Regions from separate parts of the Streptomyces sp. NPDC091280 genome, predicted to be linked through region 4. Evidence: riboswitches for the same ligand, from Rfam matches in the RefSeq annotation. Region 4 holds a riboswitch; each other region holds the start of a gene.
The links. A riboswitch is a leader RNA that binds a small molecule or an ion and turns the genes downstream of it on or off. The one in region 4 is predicted to bind cyclic di-AMP.
Positions count from the first base shown of each region.

Region 1: linked by a shared signal. The riboswitch ahead of ACIQPR_RS22870 (NlpC/P60 family protein) and the one ahead of ACIQPR_RS13360 (M23 family metallopeptidase) in region 4 are both predicted to bind cyclic di-AMP.
Region 2: linked by a shared signal. The riboswitch ahead of ACIQPR_RS03915 (transglycosylase family protein) and the one ahead of ACIQPR_RS13360 (M23 family metallopeptidase) in region 4 are both predicted to bind cyclic di-AMP.
Region 3: linked by a shared signal. The riboswitch ahead of ACIQPR_RS38775 (C40 family peptidase) and the one ahead of ACIQPR_RS13360 (M23 family metallopeptidase) in region 4 are both predicted to bind cyclic di-AMP.

Region 1 is NZ_JBIVUZ010000007.1:375,434-379,774, forward strand. Features, by position in the region: gene ACIQPR_RS22865 (DUF1996 domain-containing protein) at 1-962, opposite strand, end outside; cyclic di-AMP (ydaO/yuaA leader) riboswitch at 1,311-1,469, shown strand; gene ACIQPR_RS22870 (NlpC/P60 family protein) at 1,478-3,199, shown strand; gene ACIQPR_RS22875 (hypothetical protein) at 3,402-3,860, shown strand; gene ACIQPR_RS22880 (endonuclease/exonuclease/phosphatase family protein) at 3,862-4,341, opposite strand, start outside.
Region 2 is NZ_JBIVUZ010000001.1:840,911-845,251, reverse strand. Features, by position in the region: gene ACIQPR_RS03925 (cytochrome P450) at 1-968, shown strand, start outside; gene ACIQPR_RS03920 (transglycosylase family protein) at 1,158-2,144, shown strand; cyclic di-AMP (ydaO/yuaA leader) riboswitch at 2,338-2,511, shown strand; gene ACIQPR_RS03915 (transglycosylase family protein) at 2,521-3,207, shown strand; gene eno (phosphopyruvate hydratase) at 3,520-4,341, shown strand, end outside.
Region 3 is NZ_JBIVUZ010000015.1:190,330-194,670, forward strand. Features, by position in the region: gene ACIQPR_RS38755 (8-amino-7-oxononanoate synthase) at 1-436, shown strand, start outside; gene ACIQPR_RS38760 (DUF397 domain-containing protein) at 479-703, opposite strand; gene ACIQPR_RS38765 (helix-turn-helix domain-containing protein) at 713-1,582, opposite strand; gene ACIQPR_RS38770 (ATP-binding protein) at 1,795-2,253, shown strand; gene ACIQPR_RS38775 (C40 family peptidase) at 2,339-2,812, opposite strand; cyclic di-AMP (ydaO/yuaA leader) riboswitch at 2,816-2,997, opposite strand; gene ACIQPR_RS38780 (hypothetical protein) at 3,336-3,644, opposite strand; gene ACIQPR_RS38785 (ATP-dependent Clp protease proteolytic subunit) at 3,652-4,287, opposite strand.
Region 4 is NZ_JBIVUZ010000003.1:717,186-721,526, forward strand. Features, by position in the region: gene ACIQPR_RS13345 (alginate lyase family protein) at 1-566, shown strand, start outside; tRNA gene ACIQPR_RS13350 (tRNA-Met) at 619-692, shown strand; gene ACIQPR_RS13355 (PP2C family protein-serine/threonine phosphatase) at 720-1,904, shown strand; cyclic di-AMP (ydaO/yuaA leader) riboswitch at 2,058-2,214, shown strand; gene ACIQPR_RS13360 (M23 family metallopeptidase) at 2,226-3,233, shown strand; gene ACIQPR_RS13365 (aldo/keto reductase) at 3,281-4,225, shown strand; gene ACIQPR_RS13370 (PrsW family intramembrane metalloprotease) at 4,232-4,341, opposite strand, start outside.

The DNA of each region.
Region 1 (4,341 bases), on a different contig from region 4:
TCGAAGGTCAGCGTGACCTGCTTGGCCGTGACGATCTCACCGGAGTTGCCCTCGGTGCCGCCGCCGGGCTTGTCGGCGTCGCTCTCCTGCTTGCCGTTCTGGAGGCGCAACACGGGCCAGTAGTAAGTGGACTTGTCGCCCGGGTTCTCACAGCTCGTGTCGGCGTTCGCCAGATCCTGGTCGCTCGCGAAGGCGTTGTTGGACTGGTTGCCGATGTAGTCGTGGAAGTGGTGCGCGCCGTTGGAGACACCGGGCGCGACGATCACGTTGTCCGAGTTGAACAGGCCGTTGGCGTTCACCCCGCAGGCGGTGACGAACGTACCGCGCGAGGCGTTGGCCTGCTCCTGCGGAGCGTTCACGTTCGGCTGTACGGAGGTGATGTCCGCGTAGTCCGAGGCGACGGGCCCGTTGGTGGACTGCCCGTTGCCCTGCTGGCCCTGACCGCCCTGGCCGCCGGCACTGGCACTCGCGCTGGAACCGGCGCTCTGATCGCCGCCGTCGCCACCCTGGTCACCCTGGTCGCCGGTGTCGTTCTTGGGTGCGATCAGGGTGCACGCGGCGAGCGCGTCGAGTCCCTGCGGCCGGTCCCCGACGCGCCCGATGGCGTCGTCGATCCGCCCGATGGTCGCGGCCCGCTTCTCCTTCAGCGGATTCATGATCGCGTTGTCGGCGAAGGACGCGTCCTGCCGGATGGCGTCCCTGGAGTCCTGGAGTTTCTGGTAGGCCTCGGTTATCTGCTGGTCCAGAAGCGCGAGTTCCTTGTCGACGTCGGTCTTCGCCCCGGCGGGCACCGTCGTCAACTGGGTGCCGATGTCCGGGCAGTCGATCGTCGCGCCGCGCGACGCCGCGTCCGGAGACCCTTGCTGGGCGGAGTCACCGCCCCAACCGCCTTCGGACGCCGACGCGTAGACGTTCGCCGCCACCAGTCCTCCGCCGCCCAGCATCAGGGCGACTGCTGCCATCGTCGCGCGTCGTGCGCCCGTGGGGCGTCTGCGCGTGTTGCGTGCCAAGGAAGTTGCTCCTACGCGTATCGGTCGGCCCGGCTCGTCCCGGCATGGAAATCCCCCGACCCAATACGGAGCCGGAACCCGGTGTGTTCAACCGTCCCAGAAATTCATAGCGACCTCTTATGGATCACCCGACCCGGCGGCCACCCGGCCCTTCGGTGCACCAGGGCGAGGTAAAGGTCACAAAAACGTATCGGACATATCGCGCTTCAACCTTCACACGAGGCACACACGTTGGCTAAGTTGACGCTCAGGCCGTACGACCTACTCCGGCGATCAGCGCCGGGCCGCGCGGCTTGCGTTGAGTCCGGCGCGCCGCTCGCGGCAACCGGAGCCGGGGACCCAACCGACTTGGGGTGAATCGACCCAACTGCCCCTGTGGGCAAGGGTCGTAGGGCAAACCTTCCGTGATCGCCGCCCGAACCCGACAGCTAACCCGGTAGGCGCGATACGGAAGGAGCACGTCTGCCATGCCGGCAGAACGAGGTACGCGCACCGGAGGCAGTGGCCCCACCGTGGAAGACCGACCCAGCCGTGACGAAGTCCAGCGGCGGATCAACTCCCTTTACGACAGGGCCGAGACGGCCACCGGGACCTACAACGCCACGCGTGCGATGTCGGGGAAACCGCGCAAGCGCGTCGAATCCCGCCCCAGCGCGTCACGTCCTTCCGACCCCGCCGTCGAAGCCGTCACCCGGCAGCTGTTCGACCGCGCCCGCACCCAGCTGGGCCCGACCGTACCGGCGGCCCTGCCGCCCGGCAGGGCGCAGGCCCGCCCGGCCGAGTCCCGCCCCGAACGCTCCGAGCGGCCCGAACGGCGTCCTGAGCCCGAGGGCGCCGGCCGTGCGCTCGAAGCGCAGTCCGGCCGCGCCATGGCCGAGCTGACCATGGGCACCACCACCGCACCTCAACTCACGCCCTCCGCACCGGAGTCGGCCCCGGCACCCATCGCCGCGCTGCCGCCCGCCGCACCGCAGGCTCAGCAGTCGCCCATGACGGCACAGATGCCGCAGCTGGCACAGATGACGCAGACGCAGGTGCCGCAGGCGCAAGCACCGCAGCCGCCGCAGATGTCGCAGCTCGCCCAGATGGCACAGATGGCTCAGGCCCAGATGGCGCAGACGCCGACGGCGACCGTCCTCGACCTGCCGCCGGTACCGCCCGCTCCGGCCGTCGAGATGCCGGCCTCGCGCGTCATGGCACCACAGCAGTTCGCGACCGCCCCCGCGGCGGCGTTCGACCCGCTCACCGCGAGCCTGGATCTGCTCCCGTCGATCGGCTCGCCGCGCACCGAGGCCACGCCGACGGGCGCCACCTGGCCGCCCCCGGAGACGGCCTGGTCCACCCCGGAGGCCGCGTTGTCCACGGGGCAGATGCCCGTGGTGACCCAGCAACAGCCCTGGTCGACAGGCCAGATGCCCGTGGTGACCGAGCAACAGCCTTGGGCGACCGGCCAGATGCCGGTGGTGGCGGAGCAACAGACTTGGTCCACCGGTCAGTTCCCTGCGGTGACCGAGCAACAGCTCTGGTCGACGGGGCAGATGCCGGTCGTGGCCGAGCAACCGGTCTGGTCCACCGGGCAGATACCGCTGATCCCGCAGCAGCCCTCGCCCCAGCCCGCCTGGCAGCCCGCGCCGGAGCCGTCCTGGCGCCCGCCGGAGCAGCAGTGGCAGCCGACCGCCCCCGCCCCCGAGGTCTCGTTCGCCGCGGCACCGTCCGTCGCCCCCACGCTCGCGCCCCCGGCGCCGGAAGTCACGCTCCCTCCGGTCCAGGCCCCGGCGCCCGTCGCGGTGATCCCCGCTCCCGCCCCCACCGCACCGGACGCCGGCACCCAGAGCAAGACCGCCACCGCCCTCGCCTTCGCGCGCGCACAGATCGGCAGGCCCTGCCTGTGGGGCGCGGCGGGACCGGACGCGTACGACTGCTCCAGCCTCACCCAGGCCGCCTGGAAGGCCGCGGGCGTCCTGCTCCCGCGCACCGCCCAGGAACAGTCGGGCTCGGGCGCCCTCGTCCCGCTCACGGACATCCGCGCCGGCGACCTGATCTTCTTCTACGACAGCGTCGACCACGTCGGCCTCTACACCGGCAACGGACTGATGATCCACGCGCCGAGCCCCGGCACTCCGATCCGCGAGGAGTCGATCTTCTACGCCGGTTCCGCCGCCATCCGGGGCGCCGTACGCCCCGCGTGATCCGGTCGGGGCCGGGCATTTCCCGGCCCCGACCGCACACCTCGGATCACTCCCGGCCAACCGTGCCGGCGGCCCGTACGAGTGGTGCATCCTGGAGCACGGTCGTAGCGTCGAGAGGGACACGACGACCGCGCCCCGGCAGGCGGGCCACCGCCGGTGCGGGTGCGGGGCGACGAGGACGATCGGGCGGCCGGGAGCGGACATGTACAAGCACACCATGGTCGGAGTCGTCACGCTCTGTGCCGCCGCCCTGCTCGGGCCGGCCGTCGGCACCTCGTCGGCGGCCCAGGACACGGCGCCGGTGACCGCCCACCGGCAGTTCCGGGACACCGTGCTGGTCGACTGCCTGTGGCATCCCGAGGTGCGTCCCACCGACTTCATGCTGGCCTGCGGCGACGGCAACAGCCGTCTGACACAGCTGCGTTGGACGGACTGGAACGCCGACTCCGCGACGGCCACGGGCGTGAACGTGGTGAACGACTGCAAACCCTATTGCGCGGCAGGCAGGTTCCACTCCTTCCCGGTGACCGTGCGGCTGGACTCCGCGCAGACCTGGAAGCGGCATCCGGGGCTGCGGCAGTACGGCGAGATCACCCTCACGTACCCCGGGGCGCGGCCGGACAAGTTCCAGCACACCGTGACCTACCCGCTGTGGAACTGACTCACAGCGACAGGTCCACCACCAGCGGCCGGTGATCGGAGATCTCCGCCCGCGGCACGTCCACCGCCCCCACCGCGTCCGCGCCGAGCCCCGCCGTCATGATGTGGTCGAGCTGGACGAGCGGCCGGTGCGAGGGGAAGGTCGCCTGCCGGGCCGCACTCCGCCAGCCGCGTGGCGCGGTCGCGTTCAGGGTGAGCCGGGGAAGGGCGCCGAAGAAGTTGAAGTCGCCCATCAGCACCCGGGGTCGGGGCAGCTCCTCGATCCAGCGGCGCACGGCGCGGAGCTGGCCGATGTTCCAGCCCGGCACGAAGGACAGATGCACCGCCACCGCGGTGAACGGCCCCTGCGGGCCTTCCAGTACGGCGGCCAGCGCGGCCCGGGGCTGATCGCGGGCCAGCACGGGAGCGGCCCGCCCGGCGACCCTCAGCGGCACGGCCAGCGGGCCCGGGGAGAGCCGTAGCACCCGCCATTCGCGGACCGG
Region 2 (4,341 bases), on a different contig from region 4:
AGGCGTTCACACCCCGCCGGGTCGCCGAATTCGCGCCCCGCGTGCAGGAGTTGACGGACCACCTCATCGACCGGTTCGCCGCGGAGGGCTCCGCCGACCTCATTCACGACTTCGCGTTCCCGCTCCCCATCTACGCCATCTGCGACCTGCTCGGCGTCCCCCGCGAGGACCAGGACGACTTCCGGGACTGGGCGGGCATGATGATCCGGCACGGGGGCGGGCCGCGCGGCGGAGTCGCGCGGTCGGTGAAGAAGATGCGCGGCTATCTCGCCGATCTCATCCACCGCAAGCGCGCGGCCCTTGCCGACAGCCCGGAGGCACTCCCCGGAGAGGACCTCATCTCCGCCCTCATCCGCGCCTCCGACCAGGGCGAGCACCTCACCGAGAACGAAGCCGCCGCGATGGCCTTCATCCTGCTGTTCGCCGGGTTCGAGACGACCGTCAACCTCATCGGCAACGGCACGTACGCGCTCCTGACCCATCCCGAGCAGCGGGCGCGTCTGGAGCGATCCCTCGCCGCCGGCGAGCACGGCCTCCTGGAGACCGGGGTCGAGGAACTGCTGCGCCACGACGGCCCGGTGGAGCTGGCGACCTGGCGCTTCGCCACCCGCCCCATCACCCTGGGCGGGCAGGACATCGCGGCCGGCGACCCCGTCCTCGTCGTCCTGGCCGCCGCGGACCGCGATCCGGAGCGGTTCGCCGACCCCGACGTCCTCGATCTGGGACGGCGTGACAATCAACACCTCGGCTACGGCCACGGCATCCACTACTGCCTCGGCGCCCCGCTCGCCCGCCTGGAGGGACAGACCGCGCTCGGTACCCTCCTGACCCGTCTGCCGGACCTTCAACTGGCGGTGGATCCGGCCGACTTGCGCTGGCGCGGCGGTCTCATCATGCGTGGACTGCGCACGCTGCCCGTGGAGTTCACGCCGGGAGCGGGTGCACCAACCCCGTCGACACCGTCGTAGAACCGGACCGAACAGGGCATCTCGGCGCGTAAACCTGAAGGTGACAGTTCCTCAACTCTGTGATCTTCACGTGATCTGCGTGGCATTAACTTGTGACTGGTGATCGACTGCGGCTACGTTCACGTACCAGCGCGGCGCCCCGCAGCACCCGTCGCGCGGTTCCCCCGCCGTCACGCGAAAGGCCTCCGCATGCTCTCCGGGAACGGTCGTCACCGTCGCCCCCGCCAGGCTCCGGCGATCCTCGTCGCGGCCGGTGTGACCGGCTCCGCCATCGCCATCCCGCTTCTCGGTGCCGCCGCCGCGAACGCCGCCGACGGCACCACCTGGGACAAGGTGGCCGAGTGCGAGACCGGCGGCTCCTGGAGCGAGAACAGCGGCAACGGCCACTTCGGCGGGTTGCAGGTGACCCAGGACGACTGGGACAAGTACGGCGGGCAGGACTACGCGCCGACCGCCGACCTCGCCAGCCGTTCCCAGCAGATAGCCGTGGCCGAGAAGATCCTCGACGCCAAGGGCACCTCCGAGTGGGTCACCTGCGCGCTGGTCGCCGGTCTCACCACGACCTCGGGTTCGACCGACGTCGACACCGGCCTCGCGAGCGACTCGCCCTCCAGCAGCGCGACGGACTCCTCGGGCTCGACGGACTCCGACGACTCCGCCGGCGCTTCCGGATCGTTCGGGCTGTCCGACTCCAGCAACACGCAGTCGACTCCCTCCGATTCGTCCGATTCCTCCACCGGTGACACGCAGAGCCCGACCCCCTCCGCGACGGACAACCCCGCCAAGTCCGACAAGTCCACCCCCTCTTCGACGGATGACAGCTCCGCCACCGCATCGCCGAAATTCGACGAATCGGGCAACTCGGGCCAGGCGGTGGGCAAGTCGAGCCTCGTCGACACCGGCGCGCTCGGCGACTCGGCGGACGCGGGCGTCGAGCAGCAGAGCACCGGCAAGCACCGCGGCGCGAGTGCCGACGAGAGCGTCGACGAGAGCGCGACGCCCAAGACGTACACCGTCCGCGCCGGCGACTCCCTCGCCTCCATCGCCGACTCCCTTGGCTACGACGGCGGATGGCGCGCGCTGTACGCCGAGAACAAAAAGGTGATAGGCGCCGATCCGGGCGCGATCGTCGCCGGTCAGACCCTGGACGTCAGTGCCGAAACGGGCGGAAAGTAGCAGCAAAACAGCGGGAGTTCACGTCACACTTCGAGCCGAATGTCCGGTTTGGTGAAAGTGTGGGATGAGTCTCAGAAGCCCTGATCGTCTTTGAAATTCCGCCGATTCCCTGTCTACGGTCAAGGCCGCTCGTCACCACGAGCCCCGGCTGCCGCACACGCCGAGTCCTGCCAGCGGCCTCCGGGAACAGTCGTCGCGTCAAGCGCCGTAGGCAGGAGCGGGGGACCCAAGGTAAGTGCCGGGCCCGGGAGTCGAGAGACGTCCGGAACCGGCTTGGGGTGAAGTCGCGCACCGGGAGGTGCGCGGCCGGGCAACTCACACGGCCCGAACCCGACAGCTCACCTCGCAGGCGTCGGTGAGGGGATTGGGATCTTCCATGCTGTTTTCCAGCAAGGGCAAGCACCGCCGTCCGTCCAAGGCCACTCGTGTCGCCACGCTCGCCGGCGTGACCGGTGTCGCCATCGCCGCCCCGCTCATGGCGACCGGCAGCGCCTCCGCCGCCACCGCCTCCGAGTGGGACGCGGTCGCCCAGTGCGAGTCCGGCGGCAACTGGTCCATCAACACCGGCAACGGCTACTACGGCGGTCTCCAGTTCTCCGCCTCGACGTGGGCCGCGTACGGCGGCACCGCCTACGCCGCCACCGCGAACCAGGCCTCCAAGTCGCAGCAGATAGCCGTGGCCGAGAAGGTCCTCGCCTCCCAGGGCAAGGGCGCCTGGCCCGTCTGCGGCACCGGCCTGTCGAGCGCCGCGTACTCCGGTTCCAGCTCCAGCTCGTCGAGCGGCTCCAGCTCCTCGAAGAGCACCACCGAGCGCTCCACCACGGACACCACCGCCTCCCGCTCCGCCGAGCGCCCCGCGGTCAAGAAGACCGTCACCACCCCGACCGGCAAGAAGGTCAAGAAGGGTGACGGCGAGTACAAGGTCGTCAAGGGCGACACCCTCAGCTCCATCGCCGAGAAGCACAAGGTCAAGGGCGGCTGGCAGCAGCTGTTCAAGCTGAACAAGAGCATCATCGACGACGCCGACTTCATCTACCCGGGTCAGCAGCTGCACCTTAAGTAGCTCTCAGCTGAACCACAGCGCCCTCACATCCGTGGACTCCACCATGGAGACCTCGTGAGGGTCACCCCCGTCCCCCACGGGCTCCCCGCTCCGGTGCGTGTTCCCCCGTACGCACCGGGGCGGGGCTTTTTTGTGCCGTCCCGCTGATTTTGTGCGCCCTTTGGCGAAGCGCTTTGTTCCGTTCGGAAACAATTTACTCTCGGTTCTGTCCATCAGACGGCCGACCGGATGGCCAATCGCCCCGAGCCGGTTAGGCTCGTCTCGCAGAGCCGCTGCGGTGGTGCCGCAGCCGCGTCAGATCCCAAGAAGGAGATGCTCGTGCCGTCCATCGACGTCGTCGTAGCCCGGGAAATCCTGGACTCCCGAGGCAACCCCACGGTCGAGGTCGAGGTCGGCCTCGACGACGGCAGCACGGGTCGTGCCGCCGTTCCGTCCGGCGCCTCCACGGGCGCCTTCGAAGCCATCGAGCTGCGTGACGGCGACCCCAACCGCTACGGCGGCAAGGGCGTCGAGAAGGCCGTCCTCGCCGTCATCGAGCAGATCGGCCCGGAGCTCGTCGGCTACGACGCCACCGAGCAGCGCCTGATCGACCAGGCCATGTTCGACCTGGACGCCACCGACAACAAGGGCTCGCTCGGCGCCAACGCCATCCTCGGCGTCTCCCTCGCCGTCGCGCACGCCGCCTCCGAGGCCAGCGACCTCCCGCTGTTCCGCTACCTCGGCGGTCCGAACGCGCACCTGCTGCCCGTTCCGATGATGAACATCCTCAACGGCGGCTCGCACGCCGACTCGAACGTGGACATCCAGGAGTTCATGATCGCCCCGATCGGCGCGGAGTCCTTCTCCGAGGCGCTGCGCTGGGGCGCCGAGGTCTACCACACCCTCAAGAAGGTGCTGAAGACCAAGGGCCTGTCCACCGGCCTCGGCGACGAGGGCGGCTTCGCCCCGAACCTGGAGTCCAACCGCGCCGCCCTCGACCTCATCATCGAGGCCATCAAGCAGGCCGGTTACGTCCCCGGCGAGCAGATCGCGCTCGCGCTCGACGTCGCCGCGTCCGAGTTCTACAAGGACGGCAAGTACGAGTTCGAGGGCAAGTCCCGCTCGGCCGCCGAGATGACCGAGTACTACGAGGAG
Region 3 (4,341 bases), on a different contig from region 4:
CAGTCAGGGCGGGGCCGTGCTCGGTCCGGCCCGGGTGATCGACCATCTGGTCAACGCGGCACGGACGTTCATCTTCGACACCGGCCTGGCGCCGGCCGCCGCGGGGGCGGCGCTGGCGGCGCTCACCCTGCTGCGGCGCGAGCCCGAGCGGGCCGCCCGGGCGCGCGCCGTGGCGAGTGAACTGCACGCACGGTTCACCGCCGCGGGTCTGGAAGCGGTACGTCCGGACGCCGCGGTGGTGTCGGTGCGGGCACCGTCCCCGGAGGCGGCCGTGCAATGGGCGGCCGACTGCCGTACGGCAGGGCTGGCCGTGGGCTGCTTCCGTCCTCCTTCCGTGCCCGACGGCATCTCACGGCTCAGGCTGACCGCCCGAGCGGACCTCTCCGGGGCCGAGATCGAACGCGCTGTACGTGTGATCGGCGAGACGCGACCATGAGTCGGCGTGACACGGTCGTGCGTCGCTGACGGGGGGAACCGGTCAGTGGAAGGCGCCGAGGAATCCCGTCCAGCTCTCGGGGGAGAAGAGCAGAGCGGGTCCCTGCGGGTCCTTGGAGTCGCGTACGGCGAGCAGCCCCGCGCGGGGGCCTGAGTGCGGGCGGGCCGCCTCGACGCAGTTGTTGGCTCCCGTGCTGTAGCTGCTGCGCAGCCACCGCACGCCGGACAGATCGGTACTGGAAGGTACGTTCCGAGGCAGTGCAGACATGGTGCCTCCTTACGCGCCGTCACCTATCCCGGCGATGTAGTCCAACGAGTCCTCGGGCGAAAGGGCGTGGAACTGAAGGGTGTTGAAGGCCTCGCTGTAGGCCTCTAGGTCTTCTTTCCGTTCGAGGTAGAGGCTACTCGTCAAGTGGTCGAGAACAACCACGTCCAGATCGGAAGTGCTCGGAAAGGAGAAGATAACGAAAGGCCCGGTGATGCCGATGTGTGCTCCTGCGGCGAACGGCAAGATCTGAAGCCTGACTTGGGGCAGCCGGGCCGCCTCCGCGAGCCGTGTCAGCTGGCGTGCCATCACACCCGGCCCGCCGACCTCCCGGCGTACCACCGCCTCGTCGAGGACCACGCTCAGCTCCAGCGGCGGATCCGCCCGCAGGATGTCCTGCCGGGCCAGCCGCACCTGCACCAGCGCGTCGAGCCGCTCCGGCCCCTCGTCGTCGAGGCCGCCCACGGCGGCCCGGGTCACCGCCCGCGCGTACTCGGGGGTCTGGAGCAGTCCGGGGACCACCGAGGTCTCCAGGGTGCGGATCGTGCTGGCCTGTGACTCCAGGCTGATGAAGTCCCGGTAGGCGGGCGGCAGCACCCCGCGGTAGGCGTGCCACCAGTGGTGCCGACCGCCCCCGTCCTCGGAGCCCGCCAGTACGAGCAGCATGTCCCGCAGGTGCGTGTCGCCGACCTGGTAGGCGTCCAGGAGTAAGCGGACGTCCGGCGGTTTCACGCCACTCGCGCCGGTCTCGATGCGGCTCACCTTCGACTGGTGCCAGCCGACCAGCCGGGCCGCCTCACCGCTGGTGAGCCCCGCGTCCGCACGCAGCGCGCGGAGTTCGGCGCCCAGTTTCCGGCGGCGCACCGCGGGACCGTACTGCATGGGTTTCTCCTTACTCCTTCCGAGCCGCCCAAATAGAGTCTGGGTTCGCAGAGTTCACCGCTTTGAGCGACAGATATATGCATATCTTGGTGGATCGGCACCGTTGGCGACGCGGTAATGGCAGTCTGGCGAAGAAGCACCAGTCCGGGACCGTACTCGAACCATCCGCTCCGTGTCGGACACCGGTCCCGCGGGAAAGGGACGACCGCGCCATGGCAGACCATCTGGAAGCATCCGTCACTCTGCCGAGCGATCCCGCCTCGGTCTCCACCGCCCGCTCCTACGTGGTCGGGACCCTCGTGGAATGGGGACTGCCGGCGGACACGGAGGTCGCCGACACCATCCGCCTCATCGTGTCCGAACTGGCCACCAACGCCGTGCAGCACACCTTCGGACAGTCGCCCACCTTCACGGTGGACATCGAGCTGGAGCGGGACGAACAGCTGCGCATCGGCGTCACCGACAGCCATCCCCGCTTCCCGAAACGCCTGCCGGCCGCCGTCCAGCAGGACAACGGCCGGGGCATGGTCATCATCCGCTGGCTGACCGCGGAGTGCGGCGGCAGGCTCAGGGTCAGGCCCACCCTGGAGGGCGGCAAGACGGTCTCCATCGAAGTGCCCTGGACGGTCCCGGCCCGGCCGGTCACCGCGGCGGGCCAACAGGAGCCGTAGCACGAGGTGTTGAGTGCGCCGGTACACCCGAGGGGGTGGCGGTCCGTCAGGAGACCGCCACCCCCTCGGGAGTTTTCGACGCGGGTCAGCTGACCCGGCCGTACCAGACGCTCTTGGTCCAGATCTTCTGCAACCGCACCACGTCCCCGGTCTTCGGGGCATGCCAGATCTTCCCGCCGCCGGCGTAGATGCCGACGTGGTAGACGCTGGAGCCCGAGTGGAAGAAGACCAGATCCCCGGCCTTGCGGCTCCCGGCCGAGATGTGGTGGGTCTTGTTGTACTGCTGGGCCGCCGTACGGGGCAGCTTCTTGCCCGCCTTCTTGTACGAGTACAGCGTGAGCCCGGAGCAGTCGAAGCGGCCCGGTCCGGTGGCCCCGTACCTGTACGGGGCGCCCTTCTTGGACGCCGCGACCTGGAGTGCCTTCGTCGCGGGTGTCGCCGCCGCGGCGTCGGAGGCGACACCGGGGATCACGACGGAACCGCCCACGGCGGCGATGGCGAAGGCCGAAGCCGTACCGGCCCGGACCATCAGCGACGGGACACGATTGAGCGCAGTCATGCGCAACCCTTCGTCAGCCGCCTGTGAAGGATGACCTGTCGGATTCGGGCTGGCGAAGTTGCCCGGCCGCACACTCGCGGCTTCACCCCAAGGGCTGCTCGACCCGGTCATGGCGTGACCGTCCCGGCGACCCGTCGTGCTTGGGTCCTCCACTCCTGCCGATGCAATCCTGTCGACCTGTCATCCGGGCGGCGGCAGGACTCGGCGTCCGCCCGGATCGCCCCGCCGCTGCGGCGGGGTCTTGTCGTCAGACAGGGATCTTCACCTATGAATGTCCGAAAAGCCCAACGGAATCGGGGATTTGTGGGGTTACTCACCACCCACCCGTTCGGGTGAACGCAGCGGTGTTCGAAGGCGTGTCGAGGGCGCGCAGCCCTCGGACCAGCACCGGAACACCTCGCCCCGCCCTCCGCCTACGCGTGGTGCGCAGGCCGGACGGCCGCATGGGCGGAGCGGCGACTCCACCGATCGGGGGTACGCCGTTCGGCCCGTTTCGACCCCGCTTTGGACGGCCGCGGGTCCGTCAACTGTCGGAGGGCGCGGGGATGGTGACGCGGGCCGTGCGGCGCTCGCCGTCCAGCACGCGCAGCGCCCGCGCGAGGGTGGGCGCGTGCAGTTCGGTCTCGCCCCGCTGGTGCATCAGCGCCAGCGCGTCCCGCAGCTCGGTGGCCTTGGCCACCAGCGCCTGGGCGGCCCGCAGTCCGCGATAGGTGTCCCCGTGGTGCGCCGGGTTGATCCGGCCCAGCAGGTCGGCCACGTCCAGATAACGGTCGATCAACTCGCCCTCGGCACGCGTCAGCGCGGGCAGCGGCGGCAGCTCCGGCGGCAGCATTCGCGGCTCACTCCCCGCCCGGCTCGGTGAACGAGGTCTTGCGGGTCGCCACGATCCGGTCCACCAGCCCGTATTCCAGGGCTTGTCGGGCGTCCATGAGCAGGTCCCGCTCGATGTCCGCGCCGACCTGCTCCGCCGTCCGGCCCGTGTGCAGCGCGAGCACGGCCTCCAGTTGGGACCGGGTGCGCGCCAACTCCTCGGCCTGGATGGCGAGATCACTCGTCTGTCCGTGGATCGGCTCGGGCAGCGAGGGCTGACGCAGTTCCATCCGCGCGCCCGGCAGCGTCGCCCGCTTGCCCGGGGTGCCCGCCGCCAGCAGCACCGCCGCGCTGGTGCCGGCCCGGCCGAGGCAGACCGTCTCCACGTCGCAGGTGACGTACCGCAGCGTGTCGTAGATCGCCGACATCGCGGTGAAGGAGCCACCGGGCGAGTTGATGTACAGCGAGATGTCCCGGTCCGGTGCCAGGTACTCCAGGTGCATGAACTGGGCCATCACATCGTTCGCCGCGATGTCGTCGATCGGTGTCCCGAGGAAGACGATCCGCTCCTCCAGCAGCTTCGAGTACGGGTCGAGCGTCCGGTGCCCGGAACTGGTGCGCTCGGTGAATTCGGGCAGGACGTGGCGGGCGAACGGTCGGGTCATGGGTACCCCTCCTTCGGCATCTGTAAGAAATGTACAGGACGTACATGACGTTAT
Region 4 (4,341 bases):
CGGCGATCGGCATCGCCGTCTTCCTCGACGACCACAAGGCCTTCGACGCGGCCGTCGCCCGCTTCCGCGACCGCGTGCCCGCCTACTTCTACCTGGAGAAGGACGGCAAGGTGCCGCTCACCCCGGCCCGCTCCACCGTCACCACCCCGCAGAAGCTCACGACGTACTGGTTCAAGCAGACCACCTTCAAGGACGGCATCGCCCAGGAGACCTGCCGCAACTTCAAGCACGTCGGGTACTCGCTGGCCGCCACCGGGCACATCGCCGAGACCGCCTGGCACCAGGGCGTCGACCTCTACAAGGACGTCAAGGACCGGCTCGCCGCCGCCCTCGAATTCCACGCCCGCTACCAGCTGGGCGAGGCCGCCCCCGCCTGGCTGTGCGGCGGGAAGGTCGACCGGAACATGGGGACCGACCTGGAGGTCCCGCTCAACCACCTGGAGGACCGGCTCGGCATGAAGGTGCCCGCCGCGCACCGGCTCGCCGCGAGCACCCGCCCGGCCGGCAGCGACGACCTCTTCGTCTCCTGGGAGACCCTCACGCACGCCGGTAACCCCGCCGACTGAAACGTGTGTGACATCGGGCCCCGTGGATGGCGTATAGTTGGAGACACAACGGCGCGGGGTGGAGCAGCTCGGTAGCTCGCTGGGCTCATAACCCAGAGGTCGCAGGTTCAAATCCTGTCCCCGCTACTCAAGGCCTAGGGCCGGAGTCCAGAAATGGATTCCGGCCCTAGGTGTTTCTCCCGCCACGGTCGGCCCACCCCGCTCGCCACCCTCCCCCCGCCACGAAAGACTGGACGCGTGGAGGACGGTCGGTATGTGCGCAGCGATCCCGTGCCCGACCGGGGCCTCGCCTTCGTCCGCCGGCTGCCCGCGCTGCTGCTCGTCGTCGGGGCGTTCTACGACTACTTCACCCCGCAGGACTTCACCGCGGCCCCCTTCTTCACCGCCGCCCCGCTGATCGCCGCCCCGCTCTACTCGCGGCGCGGCACCGTCCTCACCGGGCTGGCCTCCGTCGCCGTCGTCCTGGTGATCCACCTCAGGCTCGGCATCCTCCTCCACATCGACGCGCTCACCGAGTCGGCCACCGTGGCCACGGTCGCCGCGCTCGCCGTCCTCATCAACGTCCTGGTCCGCCGCAGCAGCGAACAGCTCGCCTCCGTGCGCGAGATCGCCGAGGCCGCCCAGCGCGCCGTACTGCCCGAACCGGCCGAGCGGATCGGCGGGTTCGAGATCGCCGCCCGCTACGAGGCGGCCCAGGAGGGCGCGTTCATCGGCGGCGACCTGTACGCGGTCCAGGACACCCCGCACGGCGTACGCCTGGTCGTCGGCGACGTGCGCGGCAAGGGCATGGGCGCGGTCGCCGCCGTGGCCGTGGTGATCGGGGCGTTCCGGGAGGCGGCCGAGCAGGAGGCCACCCTGGAGGCGGTCGCGCAGCGGCTGGAGCGGGCGCTGGCGCGCGAGGGCACCCGGCGCGACGGGCTCGACGCGGTCGAGGGCTTCACCACGGCCGTCCTCGCCGAACTCCCGCACGGCGACGGTGTCGTACGGATCGTCGACCGCGGCCATCCGCCGCCGCTGCTCCTGCGCGCGGACGGCAGCGTGGACGCCCTGCTCGTCAAGGAGCCCGCACTGCCCCTGGGAATGGGCGAGTTGGGCTACTGGCCCGACCGGGCCGAGGAGTTCGCGTTCCCCGGCGGCGCCACCCTGCTCCTGTACACCGACGGGCTGACCGAGGCCCGCGACGGCCACGGTGTGTTCTACGACCCGGGGGAGCGGCTGGCCGGGCGGACCTTCCGCAGTCCGGTGGCACTGCTCGGAATCCTCGCCAAAGAGGTGCGCCGTTATGCCGGGGGCGGGATGGCGGACGACATGGCGATGATCGCCGTACGTCGGCCGTGACCGGTCAACTCACCCGTTTTTCGCCGGTGGTGGGCCCTTTCGTCCAGCAAGGAAAGGTTAATGATCAAGCGAACGGGCTTGGAAACGGACGCCCGTGTCTATTAACGTTCGATAACGCAGCACGGTCGTCCCAGCCGTCACAAGAGACAGCTCCGTGCGCACGCGCCGAATCCCGCGAGGGAACCGGGGAACCACCACTTGGGGTGAATCGCACGTCGACAGTCGTGGGAACACGACCGGTTTACGCGCGTAGGAGACCTTCCTGCTCCGAACCCGTCAGCTAACCCGGTAGGCGAGAAGGAAGGAAAGGAGCACGCCCACGTGGCGTCCAACCAGGCTGCCCCAGAAGCCCCGTTCGTCTACGGCGGTCACCGTCCCGACGAGGGCCCCTGGGAGGAGTGGAATCCCAGCGCGGAGACCGTTCTTCCCAACCGCGGCAAGCACCGTGTCGCCAAGCAGCGTGGTGGCGGGGGATTCGCCCGCAGCTCCACCGTCCTGGGCGTCGGTGTCATAGCCGCCGTGAGCGCCGGCGGGATGGCCAGCGCCAACACCGGCAAGCCGCCCGTCTCGATCTCCCTGCCCGACCTGCCCTCCGTGGGTCATCTGCTGGACGACTCCGCGAGCACCCCCAAGGGTTCCGCGACCGCGCTCAGCAGCGTCGGCGTCACCGCCAACGAGACCGCCAAGGGCACCTCGGACGCGGGTGAACTGCTGCGCAACCGGATCATGGAGCAGGCCGAGTACCAGCAGCTCCAGGTCGACGGCCGGTCCCAGGCCGCCGCCGAGGCCGCCGTCGCCAAGCAGCTCGACGCCGCCGCCGCGAAGGCCGAGCAGGACGCCGCGAAGAAGGCCGCCGACGCGAAGAAGGCCGCCGAGGCCGCCGCCAAGAAGAAGGCCGAGAGCGCGAAACTCGCCGCGCTCGCCAAGCAGTACACGCTGCCGGTCGCCTCGTACACGATCACCGGCACCTTCGGCCAGGCCGGCTCCATGTGGTCCTCCGGCTACCACACCGGACTCGACTTCGCCGCCCCCACCGGCACCCTGATCAAGGCCATCCACAGCGGCACGATCACCGAGGCGGGCTGGGCCGGCTCCTACGGCTACCGCACGATCCTCACCCTCGACGACGGCACCGAGCTGTGGTTCTGCCACCAGTCCTCGATCAACGTCAGCGTCGGCCAGAAGGTCGCCACCGGAGACGTCATCGGCCGCGTGGGCGCGACCGGCAACGTGACCGGGCCGCACCTCCACCTGGAGGTCCACATCAACGGCGCGGCCACCGCGAGCGACCCGGCGCCCTGGCTGCGCAGCAAGGGCCTCAACCCCTGACCCACCTGATGGAATATCCGGTTCCGGTCCGGCGGTTGACGTGGAGCATGACTTCTCTTCGCAAGCTGGGCCGGTCCGACCTGGAGATCTTCCCGCTGAACCTCGGCGGCAACGTGTTCGGGTGGACCGCCGACGAGGCCACCTCCTTCGCGGTGCTCGACGCCTACGCCGCCGCGGGCGGCAACTTCGTCGACACCGCCGACTCCTACTCCGCGTTCGCCCCGGGCAACCAGGGCGGCGAGTCCGAGACCGTCATCGGCAAGTGGGTCAAGGCCCGCGGCAACCGCTCCGACGTCGTCATCGCCACCAAGGTCAGCCAGCACCCCGACTTCCCCGGCCTGTCCGCCGCCAACATCAAGGCCGCCGCCGACGCCTCCCTGCGCCGCCTGGACACCGACCACATCGACCTCTACTACACCCACTTCGACCAGGTCGAGGTGCCGGTCGAGGAGATCGTCGGCGCCCTGGACGAACTGGTGACGGCGGGCAAGGTGCGGTACATCGCGGCCTCCAACATCACGCCCGAACGCCTCCAGGCCTCCCTCGACTTCTCCGACCGCGAGGGCCTGGCCCGCTACGTCGCGATCCAGCCCCACTACAACCTCGTCTCCCGCGACACCTACGAGGGCGAACTCCGGGACGTGGCCGAGCGCAACGGCCTCGCGGCGCTGCCCTACTTCGCCCTCGCGGCCGGCTTCCTCACCGGCAAGTACCGGCCCGGCACGACCGTGGACAGCCCGCGCGCCGGACGGGCCGCCGGCCACCTCGAATCCGAGCGCGGCCGGCAGGTGCTGACCGCCCTGGACGAGATCGCGCGCGCCCACGACGCCGCCGTCGCGACGGTCGCCCTGGCCTGGCTCGCCGCCCAGCCCACGGTCGCCGCCCCGATCGCCTCCGCCCGCGACGTCGAGCAGCTGCCCGACCTGCTCGCCGTGGCCGAACTGACGCTCACCGACGCCGAGATCGAGCGCCTGAACCAGGCCTCCGCCTGAGGGTCGTCAGCTCCGGTAGGGGTTGTACGCGGACTGCGGCGCCGCCGCGGTCCCGTACACCCCGTACACCGGCCACGGCGGCACCACCACCGGCACCGGCGGCGCGACCGCCCGCG